Regions from separate parts of the Paenibacillus septentrionalis genome, predicted to be linked through region 3. Evidence: predicted binding sites of a transcription regulator. Region 3 holds the regulator's gene; each other region holds the start of a gene.
The links. Region 3 encodes LexA, which represses DNA repair genes until DNA is damaged. Its sites were predicted from a motif close to CGAACATATGTTCG; they were not measured.
Positions count from the first base shown of each region.

Region 1 (6,175 bases), on a different contig from region 3:
GCTGCATGCCAAGAACGCCTTCCCTGGATCCAACCATGCCGACATCTGTAATAAAGGCTGTACCCTGCGGCAATATGGTGTCGTCATTGGTCTGAACATGCGTATGCGTGCCTACCACCATAGACGCCTTTCCGTCCAAATACCAGCCCATAGCGATTTTCTCGCTTGTTACCTCAGCATGGAAGTCTACTAAAACATTCGGTGTAGTCGCATGAGCTTCCTCGATCAACTGTTCAGCTAGTGTGAATGGATCATCATTGACTGGAAGATACGTTCTGCCCTGGATATTAATGATCGCAAGCTTTTTGCCATTAGCACTTATGATTGCCATACCCTTGCCTGGCGCTGATTGATGGAAATTAGCTGGGCGCACGATCCGCGGCTCTTCATCGATCCATTCGAAAATATTTTTATTGTCCCATGTATGGTTGCCCATTGTGATGCCATGGATGCCCCATTCAAAAAACTCATTTGCAATTTGTCGAGTAATCCCTCTGCCTGCTGCTGCATTCTCACCATTAGCGATAATGACGTGCGGATTGTATTTTGCTTTCAGTGAAGGCAGGACCTGCTTAACCGCTTCTCTCCCAACACTCCCTACAATATCGCCAATAAATAATACTTTCATGGTTTATCATCCTTTATTTTATGTACGTGTACTAATTCTCTATAAGCTTAAAAATAGAGAAGTGGCTGTTTGGCAGCCACTTCTCTATGCGCATTCTTACTTAGCATATTCTACGGCACGCGTTTCACGAATGACCGTTACTTTAATATGTCCTGGATAGTCAAGCTCGTTTTCAATCTTCTTCGTTATATCGCGAGCAAGACGGAATGCTTCTGTATCATCGATTTTTTCAGGTTGAACCATGACGCGAACCTCACGACCTGCTTGAATCGCATATGATTTTTCAACACCATCGAATGATTCAGTAATGCCTTCAAGTTTTTCCAAACGCTTAATATATGTTTCAAGCGTTTCACGACGAGCACCAGGTCTCGCAGCCGATAGCGCATCTGCTGCGCCTACGAGCATTGCAATAACTGACGTCGCTTCCGTATCACCGTGATGAGATGCGATACTATTAATAACAACTGGATGCTCTTTATATTTTTTAGCAAGCTCTACACCGATTTCAACGTGTGAGCCTTCCACTTCATGATCAAGTGCTTTCCCGATATCATGAAGCAAGCCTGAACGTCTAGCAAGCACGACATCTTCGCCTAATTCAGCTGCCATAAGTCCAGCTAAATAAGCAACTTCCATCGAATGCTTAAGCACATTTTGACCATAGCTTGTACGATACTTCAAGCGACCAAGAATTTTGATCAAGTCTGGATGTAAGCCATGGACTCCAACCTCAAACGTAGCCTGTTCACCGTATTCACGTACTCGGTCATCAATTTCTTTACGCGATTTTTCGACCATTTCCTCGATTCTCGCAGGATGGATACGACCATCTGCAACGAGCTTCTCAAGAGATGTGCGAGCAATTTCACGTCGAATTGGATCAAAACCAGACAATATGACCGCTTCCGGTGTATCGTCAATAATAAGATCGATACCAGTCAATGTTTCTAGTGCACGGATATTACGGCCTTCGCGCCCGATAATACGACCTTTCATTTCCTCATTCGGCAGTGTGACAACGGAAACCGTCGTTTCTGCTACATGATCAGCGGCACAACGCTGAATCGCAAGTGAGATAATGTTGCGAGCCTTTTTATCTGCTTCTTCTTTGGCCTGCTGTTCAATATCCTTAATCATTTGTGCAGTTTCATGACGTACCTCTTGTTCAACATTCGATAGAATGATGGATCTTGCATCCTCCATCGTCAAGTTGGAAATACGTTCTAATTCACTGAGCTGTTGCTTATAGAGCGAATCGATCTGTTGCTGTGTTTCCTCAATTCGTTTCTCCTTGCTGGCTACAGACTCTTCTTTGCGTTCTAGTGTTTCTAACTTTTTATCAAGCGATTCTTCTTTTTGAAGCAATCGTCTTTCTAAACGTTGTGTTTCGTTACGACGCTCACGAATGTCCTTTTCAGCTTCCGTACGTAGTCTGTGGACTTCGTCTTTCGCCTCAAGTACGGTCTCCTTTTTCAGAGCATCTGCTTCCTTCTTCGCATTTTCTACGATTTGAAGTGCTGCCTGCTCTGCACTAGAAATCTTCGCCTCGGCAATCGACTTTCGTATCATGTAACCAATCCCAAAGAAAATTGCGCCAACAAGGATACAAATGAGAACCCAGATTATATCTGGCATCTAGTTCACCTCCTTGTTGCATACACCAAGGCATTGCTTGGGATGTTATTTGGTTTTAACCGGCTTTTAACCGTCTCAATTACGCCATTTGACGAAAAATGATGATTTTGGTTCAATTCTTGGAAGTAAAATTGAAACAAAAAGAATACTTCTTCATTGTATCTGTTCATAAAATCAGTTGTCAAGCAATTCTCCATATATATCCACTTCTAAGCTGTTTTTGTCGTCTTTTTCTATTCTTTGCACCACTTTACGGCTAATAGCTCCAGAATATCCGCGTCTAAGGAGAAATTGCATGATTTTTCGACCACGTTCGAGCTTGTCGCCGCGCAAGCTTCTCAGTTTTTTCAATGCCGCTTCATAGGCAGCCTCAAGCTCTTGATCGTCATCAACATGCTGCAACACTTCTGCGATATGCTGCTGTGCAATGCCAATCGCTTTCAGCTCCTGTGCAATTCTCAGCCTGCCTTTTCCTTGGCGGTTCAGCTTTGATTGCACATATAGCTTAGCGAATGACAAATCATCGATGTAGCCTTCCTCTATAAGCCTTGCAACAGCAGCGGCTATGTTCGGCTCACTTATTTCCTGTCTTCTCAAATACTGGGCAACCTGCTGGCTGCTGCGCGCCTTAGGCGCCAAATACTTGATTCCTTTAATGTAGGCCAAATATTTTGCGCTCTCTTCTCTAATTTCGTCAACTAATGAGGAAGTTAAACCTCTTCCTTTCACTAAACGATAAGAAATAAATAGATCCTCATGCACGATCAGCGGCTCTGGAATCGACTCAACAGTCACAAGGTAAAGTTTGCTCTGCTTGCGGTCAACTTTAACAGATGTAATGCGCAATTCATGTTCACTGCTCATCTTTCTGTTACTCTCCCCCTATACAAACAATCGCCGTTCCTCAACAGAACGGCGATTGCAAATCATTATAGCAATTCGACTTATAGCAAATCGTCCAAATCATCATCCTCATCATTGGATGAGAAGTCGGCTTGCTGCATCGCATTCATATCGGATGCTTCACGAATTTGCTGTTCAATCGTTAATGAAATTTCCGGATGATCCTTCAAAAACTGCTTTGCATTTTCACGGCCTTGTCCAAGACGTTCGCCACCGAAGGAGAACCATGCACCGCTTTTTTGTACGATATCCATCTCAACACCGATATCGATAATGCTGCCTTCCTTCGAGATGCCTTCCCCATACATAATATCAATTTCCGCTTGCTTAAACGGAGGCGCAACCTTGTTTTTTACGACTTTAACACGTGTACGGTTACCAACCATATCATTGCCTTGCTTCAAGGTTTCTACGCGGCGCACATCAAGACGAACACTGGAGTAGAACTTAAGAGCGCGTCCACCAGGCGTTGTTTCCGGGTTGCCGAACATAACGCCAACCTTTTCACGAAGCTGGTTAATGAATATCGCAATCGTTTTAGATTTGGAGATCGCACCTGAAAGCTTGCGCAATGCTTGGGACATTAGTCGTGCCTGCAAACCAACGTGAGCATCCCCCATGTCTCCTTCAATCTCTGCTTTCGGAACTAGCGCTGCGACCGAGTCAATAACGATAATATCAACAGCGCCGCTTCGTACAAGCGCTTCCGCGATTTCAAGTGCCTGCTCGCCTGTATCCGGCTGTGAAAGCAGCAGCTCGTCAATGTTGACGCCCAGCTTGCTTGCATACAATGGATCAAGCGCATGCTCCGCATCAATAAATGCAGCTTGTCCACCCGCTTTTTGTACTTCGGCAATCGCATGTAGCGCAACTGTTGTTTTACCAGATGATTCAGGACCGTATACCTCGATAATACGTCCACGTGGATATCCACCTATGCCTAATGCAATATCTAGAGCAAGAGAGCCACTAGAAATGGTCTCAACTTGCATATGTGTAGATTCACCTAACTTCATGATAGAGCCTTTACCAAATTGCTTCTCAATTTGACGCAATGCATTGTCTAATGCCGCACGACGATCACTCACGAGATTCACATCCTTCAATATTTATAATAGTATAATAACCTACTTCAGAGCTCTTGCCAACACTTTTTTCGAACACACATTCGTATTTTTTTGTGTCATCACCTCAGCCCTATATTACAAAAAAAGAACCGCAGCATAGCCAGCAGGCTGTACCACGGTTCTTCCATGTTTCCATCATTATAGCAAACGATTGAATCTCTCACAATAAATAAGTTCGGTCAGCATACATTTCTAATCCAAATTGATATCGATGCCGTGAGCCTTGATCGCTTGCCACAAGCGATATTGCAAATGCTTGACCGCTCGAAGCTGAATCGTTGCCCGATCGCCAGCAAGCTTCAGCTCCATTACATTTGTAGGCTTGTTTTTTTCAGCGATGCCGATATAGACAAGTCCAACCGGTTTCCCTTCACTCGTTCCAGGTCCAGCTACTCCTGTAATCGAAACACCGAAGGTAGAATCTAGAAGCTCGCGTACCCGCTCTGCCATCAACTTCGCGGTAGAGCTGCTAATCGCACCGGGAGCATCATCGCCATCAAGCTGAGACATCGGGATGCCAAGCAGCTTGTGCTTCATTTGATTCGTATAGGTGACGACACCACCAACAAAGCAGGAGGAGCCTGTAGGCACCTTGGTGATCAGCTCAGCGAACAAGCCGCCGCTGCAGCTCTCTGCTGAAGCAAGTGTAAAGTGCTTGCTTTGCAGCATTCTTACAATTTGGCGCTCAATCGGAATGTCCTCCTCGGCGTACAGATGGTCGCCGACAATCTGCTTGATTTGATCGATGGTCTGATTAAGCTTCAGCTCCGCTTCCTCGCTGCTGGCTGCCTTAGTCGAGACGCGAACCGTAACCTCGCCCTCCTTCGCGTAAGGAGCAATCGTTGGATCCACCTGCTGGTCGATTAGCGGCAGTAGCTTAGCCTCCAGGCTCGACTCGCCAATACCGGCAAATTTCAGCAGCTTGGAGTAAAGCGGCTGTTCTTTTCCCAGCACCTCGCGCAGCCATACAACAACAGGACCACTCAGCATCGTATTCATTTCCTTAGGCGGCCCTGGCAGCAGAATGTAGTACGTGCCGTCTTGAACGAGCGCATTCCCGACTGCTAAGCCCGCTTCATTTACAAGCGGAGCTGCCCCTTCAATCGTATGAGCCTGGCGCACATTGCTTTGTACCATCTCAACACCGCGCCCTTCAAACAGCGCCTTGATTTTACGCATCGCGGGCTCATCAATCGAAAGCTTGCGTCCAAGATACTTCGCCAGCACATCCTTTGTTAGGTCGTCCTGTGTCGGTCCAAGCCCGCCAGTAAAGATAAGCAGGTCTGCACGTGAACGTGCTATCGTAATCGCCTGCTCAATTCGCTCGGCATTATCGCCTACAACGGTTTGGAAATATACATCAATGCCCAGCTCTGCCAGCTTCAGCGACAGATCACGCGCATTTGAATTTACGATTTGTCCAAGCAGCATTTCTGTTCCAACGGCAATAATTTCCGCCTTCATATACACACCCCTTATGTTTAGTCATATCCTTAAGTCAAATAATGCACCCTCCCGAATAGTCGAGAGCGTGCATTATGTTATTCCACTGGAATAAGTGATTTGTTTTTCACAAAATAATCGATACCCGAGTATATCGTAATAATGGCAGCTGCCCATGAGCAAATGATATCAAATGGAACATGAATAAGCGCGAACGGGAAATTGTTAAGTAGAATTACGATAATCATCGTAATTTGAATCGCCGTTTTCCACTTGCCCCAGGTGCTTGCTGCAACAACCTTGCCTTCAAGAAGTGCAATCTGCCGAAGTCCTGTTACCGCGAACTCGCGTGAAATAATGACAATCGCAACAAGCGCGCTTAGTTTGTCCATTTCGACTAGCGCGATCAGTACAGATGCAACGAGCAGCTTGTCCG
Region 1 is NZ_JBHSTE010000001.1:112,417-118,591, forward strand. It holds gene ACFP56_RS00525 (TIGR00282 family metallophosphoesterase) at 1-628, opposite strand, end outside; gene rny (ribonuclease Y) at 725-2,266, opposite strand; gene ACFP56_RS00535 (regulatory protein RecX) at 2,441-3,130, opposite strand; gene recA (recombinase RecA) at 3,211-4,257, opposite strand; gene ACFP56_RS00545 (competence/damage-inducible protein A) at 4,489-5,760, opposite strand; gene pgsA (CDP-diacylglycerol--glycerol-3-phosphate 3-phosphatidyltransferase) at 5,838-6,175, opposite strand, start outside.
Region 1: recA (recombinase RecA) is a predicted target of LexA. The motif match lies at 4,327-4,340, and genes of this name have one in related genera.

Region 2 (6,175 bases), 340 kb from region 3:
ATGTCTATTGGCAATAGGCTGCATCACTGTTATTGTGTCACTGCCGATAGGTGCAAGCAGCAGTCCGCATGCTTCTTCAGGGAGCTGTTGAAGCGCGTAGTCGATAAGCTGTTGCCTGCAGGTTGATGAGATTGTTGTTACAGCTTGCATCAGTTCTACTCCTTTATTATGCTATTGTGGATCATATCCTATCGCTAGTATAGCAAAGTTGCGATTCGCATACACTAATGACAAGAGTTGTACGAAACTTGAAGCATCCAGTGCTTCCGTGATAGTATGAAAAGAGTAATTGACAGAGGAAAGGGCAGACTATGAAAAAAATTTTCCCATTGCTAGTTGTTGCGCTATTTCTTAGCGGATTTGCAGTATATGAATATATCCAAACGAACAATCAAGGCTCTAATCGCGCTGTAAGCCACGCATCTCAAGAATTCAAGCCGAAAGCAGGCGAGCTTTCGTTTCCTAACGAACTGCCGAATTTGGAGGAGGCCGCTGTAAGCTTTGGTGGAGAGCAAACAGGCAAGCTGCAGCTTGTTAACTTTTGGGCTTCATGGTGTGGGCCATGTGAGCTTGAAGCGCCGGACCTGCAAAAGCTGCATCTGAAGTATGGGGACAAGCTGGCTTTATACGGTGTAAATGCGACTGACACAGATAATGAGCGTCAAGCTAGGAAATTTGTAGAAGATTATGGGTTCACATTTGAGGTGTTGTTTGATCGTGATGGAGATATTACAAAGCTATACCGGGTGAATACTTTTCCGACCAGCTTCTTAATTGATGAGCGTGGGGTCATTAAAGAGCGGATTAATGGCGTTATCACGCTGGAGCAGTGGGAAAAGATAATAGATTCTTACTTGGTTAATACGTAGCTTAAAAAGGCGTGAGAGTCCTCTCACGCCTTTTGTGTTGCCAAGTTATATATTATTCTTAAATATTGGTTAATCCAACATAATCCTGGGCTTGGGAAGCCTGATTAGGCGTCTCAACATTCACTTTTTGCAAACTCAGCAGTGCATAATGGAAGCTATCAACAATGGCTGCCCAACTGGCGTCAATAACGTTGCCGGATAGTCCGACCGTATTCCAGCTGTTTTGCTTGCCCGTTGATTCTACGAGTACGCGTACTTTTGCAGCAGTTGCATCGGTCTCATCAATGACGCGCACTTTATAATCCGTTAAGTATACGTGTTCAATATCCGGATATTGTTGAGCTAAAGCTTTACGCAGTGCTGTATCAAGCGCATTAACCGGACCATTGCCCTCTGCTACGGTGTAAATCTGCTGTCCGTCGATGTTGATCTTGACAACTGCCTCAGATACAATGTGCTCCTGCTTGCGTTCTGTGTTAACCTTGTAGGATTCAACCTGGAATGCAGGCTTCCAATCGCCAAATGCTTTTCGGAGCAGCAATTCAAGAGAGGCATCAGCTGCTTCAAATTGGTAGCCCTCATGCTCAAGCTGCTTGATATGATCCATAATTTGTTTCGTTTTTTCGTTGTTGGTGTTTACATTCAGACCAAGAACGGCTGCTTTCGAAATAATATTGCTTTGTCCAGCAAGCTCTGAAACCAAGACACGTTGTTTGTTCCCAACCAATTCGGGCACAATATGCTCGTACGTTTTGGAATCCTTCATAATAGCTGATACATGAATGCCGCCCTTATGAGCAAATGCAGCATTGCCGACATAAGGTTGTCCGACTGGCATATGGACATTGGCGATCTCGCTAATGTAACGCGCAGTGTTCGTCAGCATAGAAAGCTGATCAGCAGGCAAAACATCGTAATTCATTTTCAATTGAAGATTAGGGATGATCGAGCACAGATTGGCATTGCCGCAACGCTCTCCATAGCCGTTAATCGTACCTTGAACCTGAGTAGCACCCGCCCCAACTGCTGCTAGTGTGTTGGCCACTGCAAGCTCGCAGTCATTATGCGTGTGAATCCCGATTGGCATATCGAGCTCAGCTTTTACTCGTTTTACAATTTCAGCGATCTCATTTGGCATTGTACCGCCATTCGTATCACATAACACGAGCCAGTCAGCGCCGCCATCCTTGGCTGCCTTCAATGCTGCTAATGCATATTCAGGATTGTTTTTATATCCATCAAAAAAATGCTCTGCATCATACATGGCTTCCATGCTATTGCGCTTCAAAAACGCGAAAGATTCTTGAATCATCGCCAGATTTTCTTCAAGTGAGGTCTGAAGGGCGATGTGCACGTGGAAATCCCACGCTTTGCCGACGAGTGTAGCAGCTGGAACCCCAGATTCTACAATTTTAAGCAAGTTTGCATCATGCTCAGCTACACTGTTTTTACGTCTTGTGCTGCCGAATGCCGTAAGCTTGGCATTCAAATTTAGTGACTTTACACGCTGGAAAAATTCAATATCCTTGCCGTTACTACCTGGATTGCCGCCTTCAATATAATGAACGCCTAATTGATCAAGCTTTTTGGCGATTTTCAACTTATCGTCTGCAGACAGGCTGATTCCTTCCCCTTGAGTGCCGTCACGCAGCGTAGTGTCAAAAATAAAGATGTTTGATGACATATAAGAAATGCCGCCTCCTTCATTAATAGCCATTGCACAAACCATATTGCCCTATTATAGCACTTTATACCTGCGAAGGGATAGCATGATGTGAAAATATGCATGAATCTAGATTGTTTAACCGCCCTTCAGTAACCACGGATGCAGGAACGCGAACATTTGTGCTATAATTAGGAAAGCTTGGTCGGTATCTATTGTTGATTATATGAATGAGTGCATGAAGAAAGACGGTGAACAGCATGTCAAATGTTCAAGATTATTATCCATCTAATGGTAGAGTCGTGTTGCATCTCGATATGAATGCTTTTTATTGCTCTGTTCACAGTGCTGATGAACCGGAATTGTATAAAGGAAAAGCAACGGCCGTGGCAGGCAGCGTAGAGAAAAGAAAAGGGATAATCGTGACCTGCTCATACGAAGCAAGAGCATTGGGTATCCGAACAGGGATGACCGTAAGAGAAGCTCAGCGAATTGCACCAGATCTCATTCTAATTTCACCTAATTTTGAGCTGTATCGGCAGTATTCAAAAGGATTTATGAAGATTGCGTATCAATATACACCGATTATCGAACAGGTCTCAATCGATGAGTGCTATCTTGATATTACAGGGTCTAAATTATTTGGAACACCGCTGGAAATTGCTCAAATGATTCAAATGAAGATTGCGCAGGAGCTTTGTTTGCCTTGCTCAATCGGCATTGCTCCGAATAAATTGTTGGCCAAAATGGCTTCCGACATGAAGAAGCCTAATGGAATTACGATATTGCGTCGCAGGGATGTACCGGATGTGCTATGGCCTAAGCCGTGCCAAGATTTGTTTGGGATTGGTGCGAAAACATCCGAGAAGCTAAAGAAGCTTCATATTCATAAGATTGGCGAATTGGCAAAGGCTGACGAGCAGCTGTTGCTAAAAACATTTGGCGTCATGGGAAGCTGGCTTAAAGATGCAGCAAATGGTTTGGATCATAGTCCTGTTAAATCGGAGCGTGAGAGGAGCAAATCAATTGGACATACAACAACTTTACCAGCTGATTTAACGCATATCGATGACATAAATCGTGTATTACTAAACTTATCTGATCAAACGACACGCCGACTTCGTCACCAGCGTCTTGTGGCATCCACTGTGCAAATTACAATACGCAGACCCGATATGTCAACGATTACACGGTCTTTTACGCTGCCCACTCCAACCCAAAGCATGGAAGAGGTGTACAAGCATGCTCAACGATTATTTGTACAGCACTGGGCTATGGGTGAGCCAGTAAGACTTTTAGGCGTGACGCTGCAAAACTTAGTGGCCGAAAGAGAGGCTGCGATACAGCTTGATTTATTCAGCTATGAGGAAGAGCCCAAAAAGGAGGCTTTGACAAAGGTAATGGATCAGCTGCGTGATAAATTTGGAGAAGGCGCTGTTTTAACGGCTGGCATGCTGACCGATGATCCTTCCAGCTTGATTCGCAATAAAAAGATACGAGGAACGTCCTTAGAAAAATTAAATAGTATTGATTTCGAATAAGAATAAAACGTAGTACACAACTGCCTGTATAATGTGATATAATAGCTTTTGGTATATATACAGAGTACATGAGTACATGGTAAACTGCTTTGTTGTGATAGAACTTAGGAGGGAATAGCATTGGCTAAATTTACATGGGTTGAAAAAGACACTTGCATTGCTTGCGGTGCATGTGGGGCTACTGCGCCGGACATTTACGACTACGATGATGAAGGGCTAGCCGAAGTGATTTATGACGGTGATAATAACAGAGGGGTTACTGAAATCCCTGAAGATATGTACGAAGATATGCAGGATGCATGCGATGGTTGCCCAACCGACTCCATTCGTATTTCTGATGAACCGTTCAACGCATAAATTGCGTTTTGAAGAAGCAGTGCAGGTACGATTATCTGCGCTGTTTTTTTGTTTATAAAGAAATAACCCAATATTCATTTCAGTGGATTAAAAGAGAAAAGCAAACTTCATTCTTAAAAGCTTCATGAGAACTTTCCTTAATAGGAGCTGCTCATGAAGCTTTCATTATGTACTATGAGAAAATGATCATTAATACAGCTAAGATGACAATGACAGCTCCAGCAGATCCCGCTAACCAATAGATAGCTTTTTTATTAACTTCCTCTTGCTGCTTTTGTTTTATTGTTGCTGGTTTACGTTTCGGTGCGCCCATGCTACTCAACCTTTCTATTCGTAATAGTCTCTATAAGATGTATTGTAATGCAATTGAATTGGACTGGCAATATGAATGCGCTAACAATACAGAATTACCAGTTCCATTACTTTCTTTTTATGAGCAAAAACGATACACTAAAAGATAGAGAACATTTTATGGGAACGGAGTGGACAGTGTTGTTATACAAAAATATATTAAAGCCTTTTTTCTTCAAGATGGACCCGGAAAAAGCTCATCATCTCGTTATTGATGGACTTGCCACTGCTGGTAAAGTACCTGGGGCATGCTCGATCTTACATAGTCTGTACGGCGTGAAGCCTACCTCTGAGCTGAATGTCAATCTGCTCGGCATGCAGTTTATGCATCCAATTGGTCTTGCAGCGGGGCTAGATAAAAATGGAGTTGCAACGGATGGCTTTTCCAATATAGGCTTTGCTTTTGTGGAAGCGGGCACAGTAACCCCTAAACCACAGCCTGGTAATGAACAACCGCGTTTATTCCGGTTGCCTCCGGACGAGGCATTGATTAATCGAATGGGCTTTAATAATAATGGCGCCACCGAGATGGCTCAAGCATTAGAGCGCCGCAAGTTTCATACGATTCCTGTTGCCGTTAATATCGGAAAAAATAAAGCGACAGCCAATGAACTCGCTCATGAGGATTATCGGTCATGTATTCGTACCCTATACGATCATGGAGACTTTTTCGTAGTTAATATTAGCTCACCCAATACACAGGGATTGCGCGACTTGCAGCATGGCAATGAATTACATAATTTGCTCGTTCACGTTTGCGAAGAGATGGATATCCAGGCAGCGCAGCGAAACGCTAAAGTAAAGCCGATTTTTGTGAAAATCGCACCGGATATGACGGATGATCAACTTGCACATACGGTACAAACGATTCAAAACAGCAATATTAACGGGATTATTGCAACAAATACAACGCTGTCTCGCGAAGGCTTATCCCATGCTAATCAAGGCGAGGCGGGAGGATTAAGCGGTACGCCACTGCGTGAGCGCTCCACTGAAGTGATCCGCAAGGTATATCAATTAACGGAAGGCAAACTTCCAATTATTGGATCTGGTGGAATCTTTACAGCCCAAGATGCATACGATAAAATTCGGGCTGGTGCATCTTTGGTTGAGGTTTATACAGCATTAATCTATAAAGGACCAGAATTGCTTCGAGAGCTGACTGCAGGCTTGCAGGAATGCATGCGCAAGGATGGCTTTACGCATATTATGGAAGCAATTGGGGCAGATCATAAATAACGTACAGGAGGCGGCCGAATGGACGGAAGAGATTGGGGTCTATTTTTGCAGCCATACGAGCAGGCAGTAGAAGAGCTAAAAGTGAAATTTAAAACGATGCGAGCCGAACTGAAGAGCCGAGAGGACTATGCGCCGATTGAGTTTGTTACTGGACG
Region 2 is NZ_JBHSTE010000002.1:564,065-570,239, reverse strand. It holds gene ACFP56_RS07690 (Mov34/MPN/PAD-1 family protein) at 1-150, opposite strand, end outside; gene ACFP56_RS07685 (TlpA family protein disulfide reductase) at 312-869, shown strand; gene cimA (citramalate synthase) at 928-2,553, opposite strand; gene ACFP56_RS07675 (DNA polymerase IV) at 2,793-4,073, shown strand; gene ACFP56_RS07670 (ferredoxin) at 4,194-4,430, shown strand; gene ACFP56_RS07665 (hypothetical protein) at 4,603-4,743, opposite strand; gene ACFP56_RS07660 (quinone-dependent dihydroorotate dehydrogenase) at 4,923-6,020, shown strand; gene ACFP56_RS07655 (GTP pyrophosphokinase) at 6,039-6,175, shown strand, end outside.
Region 2: ACFP56_RS07675 (DNA polymerase IV) is a predicted target of LexA. The motif match lies at 2,706-2,719, and genes of this name have one in related genera.

Region 3 (6,175 bases):
GAAGTCGGCTATTTTGATGTTGAGCTTGAAGCAGGCGATGTTATTTCTGTACCTGAATATACACCTCACTTCTTTACACTCATGGATAATAAGCAAATTGTTGCTGTTCGTCTATTTATTGAAACTGAAGGCTGGATTGCACATCCACATAATGACCCTACCTTCGTAAAATAATAATGAATAACTCATAAGCGAATGTCACTGTAATAGTGAGCATTCGCTTATTTTTCTATCTGTTTATGCTTTATGCTACGTATTGCTTGCACTCGTATCCATCTCTGATCACGTCGTAGAGAAGCACTGTTTTGTTCTCAATTGCTACATTTCATTAAATAGCAAAAAGCCTGAGCTCAAGGTCTGTTTCTCCCTTAAGTTCAGGCTTCTCTTAACTAGTTATTGTTGTTATGCTTCAATAATTGCGAACAATTCATTGAGGCTTTTTATCGTATAAGTAGGAATGATGTCATCATTGCGATTGACGCCTTCACGATTAATCCATACTGAATCAATGCCAGCCGTATTTGCTCCCAAAATATCTGTTGTCAGCTTGTCGCCAACCATCACGCATGCCTCAGCTGGAAGCTCCAGCTTTTCTAAAGCATGCTGGAAAATCGTAACATCCGGTTTACCACGGCCAAATTCTCCAGAAATGATAATATGGTCAAAATATGGAGCCAGCTCAGGGACTCCTGTCAGCTTTTCACGCTGTAGATCTGGTGAGCCGTTCGTCAACAGCAGCAGCTTGTAGCTGCCTTGCAGCTTCTTCAGTACCTCAAAGGTTTCTTCATATACAAGTGGACGCTTACGGCGCTCAGCAGGGAACATTTCACCAAGCTCTGCACCAAGCTGCTCATCGTTTACTCCTAAAGCTGCTAGTCCTTTTGTCCAAGCGGATTTGCGGTAGCTGGGTACGAATTGCTCTAGCTGACGAAACTCCTGCTGCTGTCCTTCCGCAAAACGAGCCCAAAGCCCTTCAAAAGGATTAATCCCGATCATTTTAGTAAAAGGAAAAGCTTCAAACGCTTCATATATTGCTCTTGCTTCACCTCGAACTGCTTCTTCTAATGCCACTGGATCGACACCCGTTTTTTCAGCTGCATAATCACAAGTAGCGCGAAACGCTTCCTGTACACTACGCGCATCCCATAATAGCGTATCATCCAAATCAAACAAAACTGCCTTCTTCACGTCTTATCCCCCTAGGCCTAGTTTTCGGTCCAAGCAATGTTATGTTTGTCTGCAAGCTTCTTCAACTCTGCAGCCATCTCATCAATTGGAAAACGATTGAACGTCTTGTTGAACGCCCAGCTGCTTCCGTGATTAGGTATAATGATGATGTACCCGCCTTGAACCTTAATTTCTTTTATGGCAACAGCAAATAGCTGCTTGTCCCCTAGCATTCGGCGAGATTGGATATAATCCTTTCCAATCGCCAAGTAAGGCTTGCGGAAGAAAAATAATGCTGCCAAAGCTAAATATGCAGCGATTGTAAACCAGTACATTGCATCGATTTGAAACTCCGGATTCATCAGCATCAAGAAGTTATACATCCCGATGAATACCACTAATACGACAGGGAGTATATAGTTTCTACCCTTGAAAACGACCTCTTGTTTTTTCACTTGCTTCTCATGATTCAGCACAAGATTGCCTTCTCCAGCTTTCTTTCGCTGCTTGTTGACTTGCTCCATATTTTTTTTAACTTTTCTTTCCCATGAGCGTGACAAGCATACTCCTCCTTATGATTCACTTCAACAATCTCATTTTGACATTCGAGGTGATGTTCTTCTTTAATGAAGCGGCTTCGTATCGGATTCTTCATCCTCAACGTATTTAATACTGTCAAGCTGCTGCTTGAAGTTGGACTTAAACACTGAAAGATACTTTGCCCTTAAATCAGCCCGTTCTGTCTGTTCAGCTGGTGTTAATCCAACCGTTTTGCTTTTGCGAGCAAGCTCATTAATTCGTGCAACCAGTTTATCCATATCCATGTAATCTACTCCCCCCTATCTCAAATCTATTCAATCATGCTGCTATTGGCAGATTAACGGAATACCGACATTACGTACATCATGCCTATTATAACAAAAAAGCCTATAAAGTTACATCTTTAATCGATGAACGTTATAGACTATATCGCACTATGTATAATGTAAAAGTGTTACAGAGCCCCTTTAAGGATTCACGGGCAAAATAAGCTTATCACCTGGCATAATGACACTTGATTGAAGCTGATTGCGTTCTTTAATTAAGTAGACGGCAAAGCCTTTATCTGCAAGATGACTATAATGCTGTGATGCAATACTCCAAAGCGTGTCACCTGAACTAACAACTACAATTGACTCTCCCTCAACTGGAACATTACTGAATGGAGTCGAAGCGGTTGTGCGAATTAGAAAAAAACATGTAACAATTAGAGCAATAGCCACAAAACTGATCAATACTTTATAGTAACGCGACTGCGAATTAATGGCTTCCGTACGTTTGCTGCGAGATAAAGCTTCATTAATACTGCTTACTGCGTATGGATTATATGCTGACATATCAATCATCTCCCAAACATTTGTTCTGGTTTTATAATATACGAACATATGTTTCTTGTCAACAAATTCTAACAAAAAATAAGAACATATATTCTTAAGAACTTATGTTTGTGCGAACTCGAGTTCTGTGCTATAATTTCCCTAATAATAGATGGAGTTGATCTCATGAATAAACTATCTAAGCGCCAATTGGAGATATTAGAATTTATTAAGCAAGAAGTAAAGGACAAGGGCTACCCTCCTTCTGTAAGAGAAATTGCTGAAGCTGTTGGCCTATTATCTAGCTCTACCGTTCACGGACACCTCGATCGACTTGAGAAGAAAGGCTATATCCGCCGTGACCCAACAAAGCCTCGTGCCATAGAAATACTGGATCAGGAAGACGATTACAGCGATACAGGTGATAACGTAATTCCATTCCCTGTTAAGCAAATACCGATTATCGGTAAAGTAACAGCTGGTATTCCAATTACTGCAACTGAGAATATCGAGGACTACTTCCCACTTTCTACTCATTTTGTAGGTGAGCATAATGTTTTCGTTCTTAATGTTGTAGGTGATAGTATGATCGAAGCCGGCATACATAACGGAGACATGGTCATCGTGCGTCAACAGCAAACGGCGACCAATGGCGATATTGTAGTCGCAATGACAGAAGAAGATGAAGCAACCGTTAAAACATTCTATCGTGAGAAGGATCATATTCGATTGCAGCCGGAAAACGCCACGATGGAACCCATTATATTAAAAAATGTCACGATACTTGGGAAAGTAATTGGGTTGTTCCGTGACATGCATTAAGTTCTAAAGACCATTATGCTGCAGCAAGTCTGCACATAATGGTCTTTTTATTGTAATAAACTTGCATCAGGAGGGACTTTTGTGAAAAGAATTGCTATTTTAATTAGTATGTTATTGCTATTATCTGGTTGTGGTGGTTATATAACGGAAGTAGTGAATGATTATGAGGCTATCTCTTCCGGTACGAGTGCTGAAATCGAAGATAAGCAGAACGAGGTGGAAATTGAACCTTCGTCCGATCCTGCAAGCAACGCTGATTTAACATTGGAGCAAACGGACAATGAAACGAGAGCTGAAACACAAAATAATCCTGATGAATACGATTATGTGCTGATTTTCCCTAGCGACAGCTATCCGGAAACTGCCCTTCATATTTATTCTGCCATTGCAAATGGACACTCTGATGTATGCACAATTGATCGAGATGGGGCTGATGAAAATCGAAAGCAATCTTTAAAGGGCATAGATACCAGGGAAGGTTACGATCGTGACGAGTGGCCGATGGCGATGTGCGAGGAAGGCGGATACGGGGCCAGTGTTGCTTATATTGATCCAAGTGATAATCGAGGCGCTGGTAGCTGGGTAGGACATCAGCTGTCTGCCTACGAAGATGGGGAGCGCATCCTGTTCATTGTTGAGAAGCCAAAGCTTCTGTTTGGCAACAAGTCTGGAGAAGAACCATTAAACGTGGATGAAGATATTCAGCCAGTTTATAAAAACTGTACCGAAGCACGAGAAGCAGGTGTGACGCCACTATACGAAGGCGAGCCTGGCTATAGCAAAAAACTGGATCGAGATGGAGATGGCATCGCTTGCGAAACATAGTCGGTATCGAATTTTTACTCGAGTACAAGTATTAAAGTACCACTATATAGCATTATGCACGTCTGCCATGTATATCAAATGACAGCCGACGATGAATAATTGTTCATCGTGGGCTGTCTTTATTGTTAACTGAATTTACTGCGGTACACCTGTATGAATACTACAATAAGTCAACTGTCTTGCGAATCATGTGCATAAGCTGCGTAAGCTTTATGCAATTCCATTAAAGTATAACCAAGCATCATATGATGGTCTCGCAATGCTTCGAACACTTTTTTCATTGGCATGTCAGTATGATGCCCACTATTTGTCGTGAGAGCAATCGCCTCGTTCATGTACATTCTCATGTTTTCTATAAAAATTGTGTAATGCTCTCTCCCACTTTCATTCCTCCTGATCCATTCAAAATATTTTGAAGGCATCAAAATATGCTGTCTATAAAGATCAAGCATATACTGTTCTATCGTTTTTCCTTGGAAATCAGCCTCGCCACTTAAATGATCATACATCTCCTCTGACAACTCCAGCTGAATGTTCATTCATACCTTCTCCTTTACCGTATCGTTTTTTAGCAAATAAATTTTAGTTATACACAGGCTAAATAGGCAATAATCGTGTGCAACATAGTCATCTCACCATACACTATGGTGTATTAACTTAAATGGAGGATGATTATGGAAAAGCAAAGTTTTCACGAGATATGCATGACATGTATGCATAAGTATGTTGGTGTACAAACGAACGATGGAATGGCTCACGATGGATTCATTGCTCATGTCGACAATGACTTTGTTACACTCGCAATTCCAACAAACGAAATGATTACAGGCATGCCCGTTCAACAACAGACGTATAGACAGTTTGGTTTTTATCCAGGCTTTTATCCCCGAAGAAGATTCGGCTATCGCCGTATCCCATTAGGAGCCATTACCGCATTATTCCTGCTTCCGTTCTTCATCTAATGGGTAGAGGAAGTAGATAATCACCTTATTACCTACTTCCTCCTCATTCATTATCCATTATTCATTATTCATAAGATAGGCGAATTCTTGTAACCTTACATTCTTCGCTCTTAGTGGTCAACTCCGTACTATCCCTATTAAGAGTACATTTTATTACATAGTGAGATTATGTTTGACTATACCAGTCTTTACTAAATGCCATATAATAGAACATCTTCATATAAGGAGGTCATCTAATATGAACAACAGATCACGAGTAATCAGGGTAAGTCCTGGAGAGCGCGTACTGATCATTGGCAAAAGACGTCGCCGTCACCACCGTCATCACTTTGTTCGTCCTTTTAATCGTTGCGGCTGTCGTTTCGGTTTTGGATTCTATTAATGTTTTGAGCGCCTATGGCGCTCTTTTTTATGTTTACATTACGTATCTCAGTATAATTGATTCTACAGACTTAAATTAGGTTTTGCATGCCACTCATCCACAGCACGCCACTAGGAATGACGTAATCTGGTTAGCATAAATGATAGTAACCTCATATGTTACTATAGAAACCATATATGTAAGCTGCTCATAGACAATTGATCATGATTATGTGATCTATAGCAGCAAAAATAATACTCTCATTAATAAATATTATGGTTTGTAAGTTTTTATTTAGCCTCTTTCATCCATAAAACTAACCTCTTTTGTTTTGCACTATACTCTACGTCTGTAACACAATAATCACCTTCATATAATGAGATGTTAATTTTGTGACTAAGAATCAAGTCCATTTCATCTCGATTAAATTCGATCTCAACCTCATCGAGTTCCGATAAAACCAACAGCGCTTTAACCATAGCCTTTTCTCCCCCAACTGTAAACAGAATCGATTTTCGTTACTGTTATATATTCGATTTACGATTTCTATGATTGGACGAAAACGAATGAAACCGTATTTTTTCTTGCATTTTAAGTTGACGAAGTAAAATCCCTCTTCACATCATTACTTTATTTCAAAAAAGAGCATTTGACCGCCAATTAATATGGCTAATCAAATGCTC
Region 3 is NZ_JBHSTE010000002.1:225,300-231,474, forward strand. It holds gene ACFP56_RS05940 (1,2-dihydroxy-3-keto-5-methylthiopentene dioxygenase) at 1-174, shown strand, start outside; gene ACFP56_RS05945 (HAD family hydrolase) at 403-1,188, opposite strand; gene ACFP56_RS05950 (hypothetical protein) at 1,206-1,727, opposite strand; gene ACFP56_RS05955 (DUF896 domain-containing protein) at 1,791-1,991, opposite strand; gene ACFP56_RS05960 (LysM peptidoglycan-binding domain-containing protein) at 2,175-2,543, opposite strand; gene lexA (transcriptional repressor LexA) at 2,709-3,344, shown strand; partial or broken gene ACFP56_RS05970 (excalibur calcium-binding domain-containing protein) at 3,609-3,983, shown strand; gene ACFP56_RS05975 (excalibur calcium-binding domain-containing protein) at 4,032-4,169, shown strand; gene ACFP56_RS05980 (hypothetical protein) at 4,340-4,708, opposite strand; gene ACFP56_RS05985 (phosphatidylinositol kinase) at 4,844-5,131, shown strand; gene ACFP56_RS05990 (hypothetical protein) at 5,370-5,513, shown strand; gene ACFP56_RS05995 (hypothetical protein) at 5,783-5,971, opposite strand.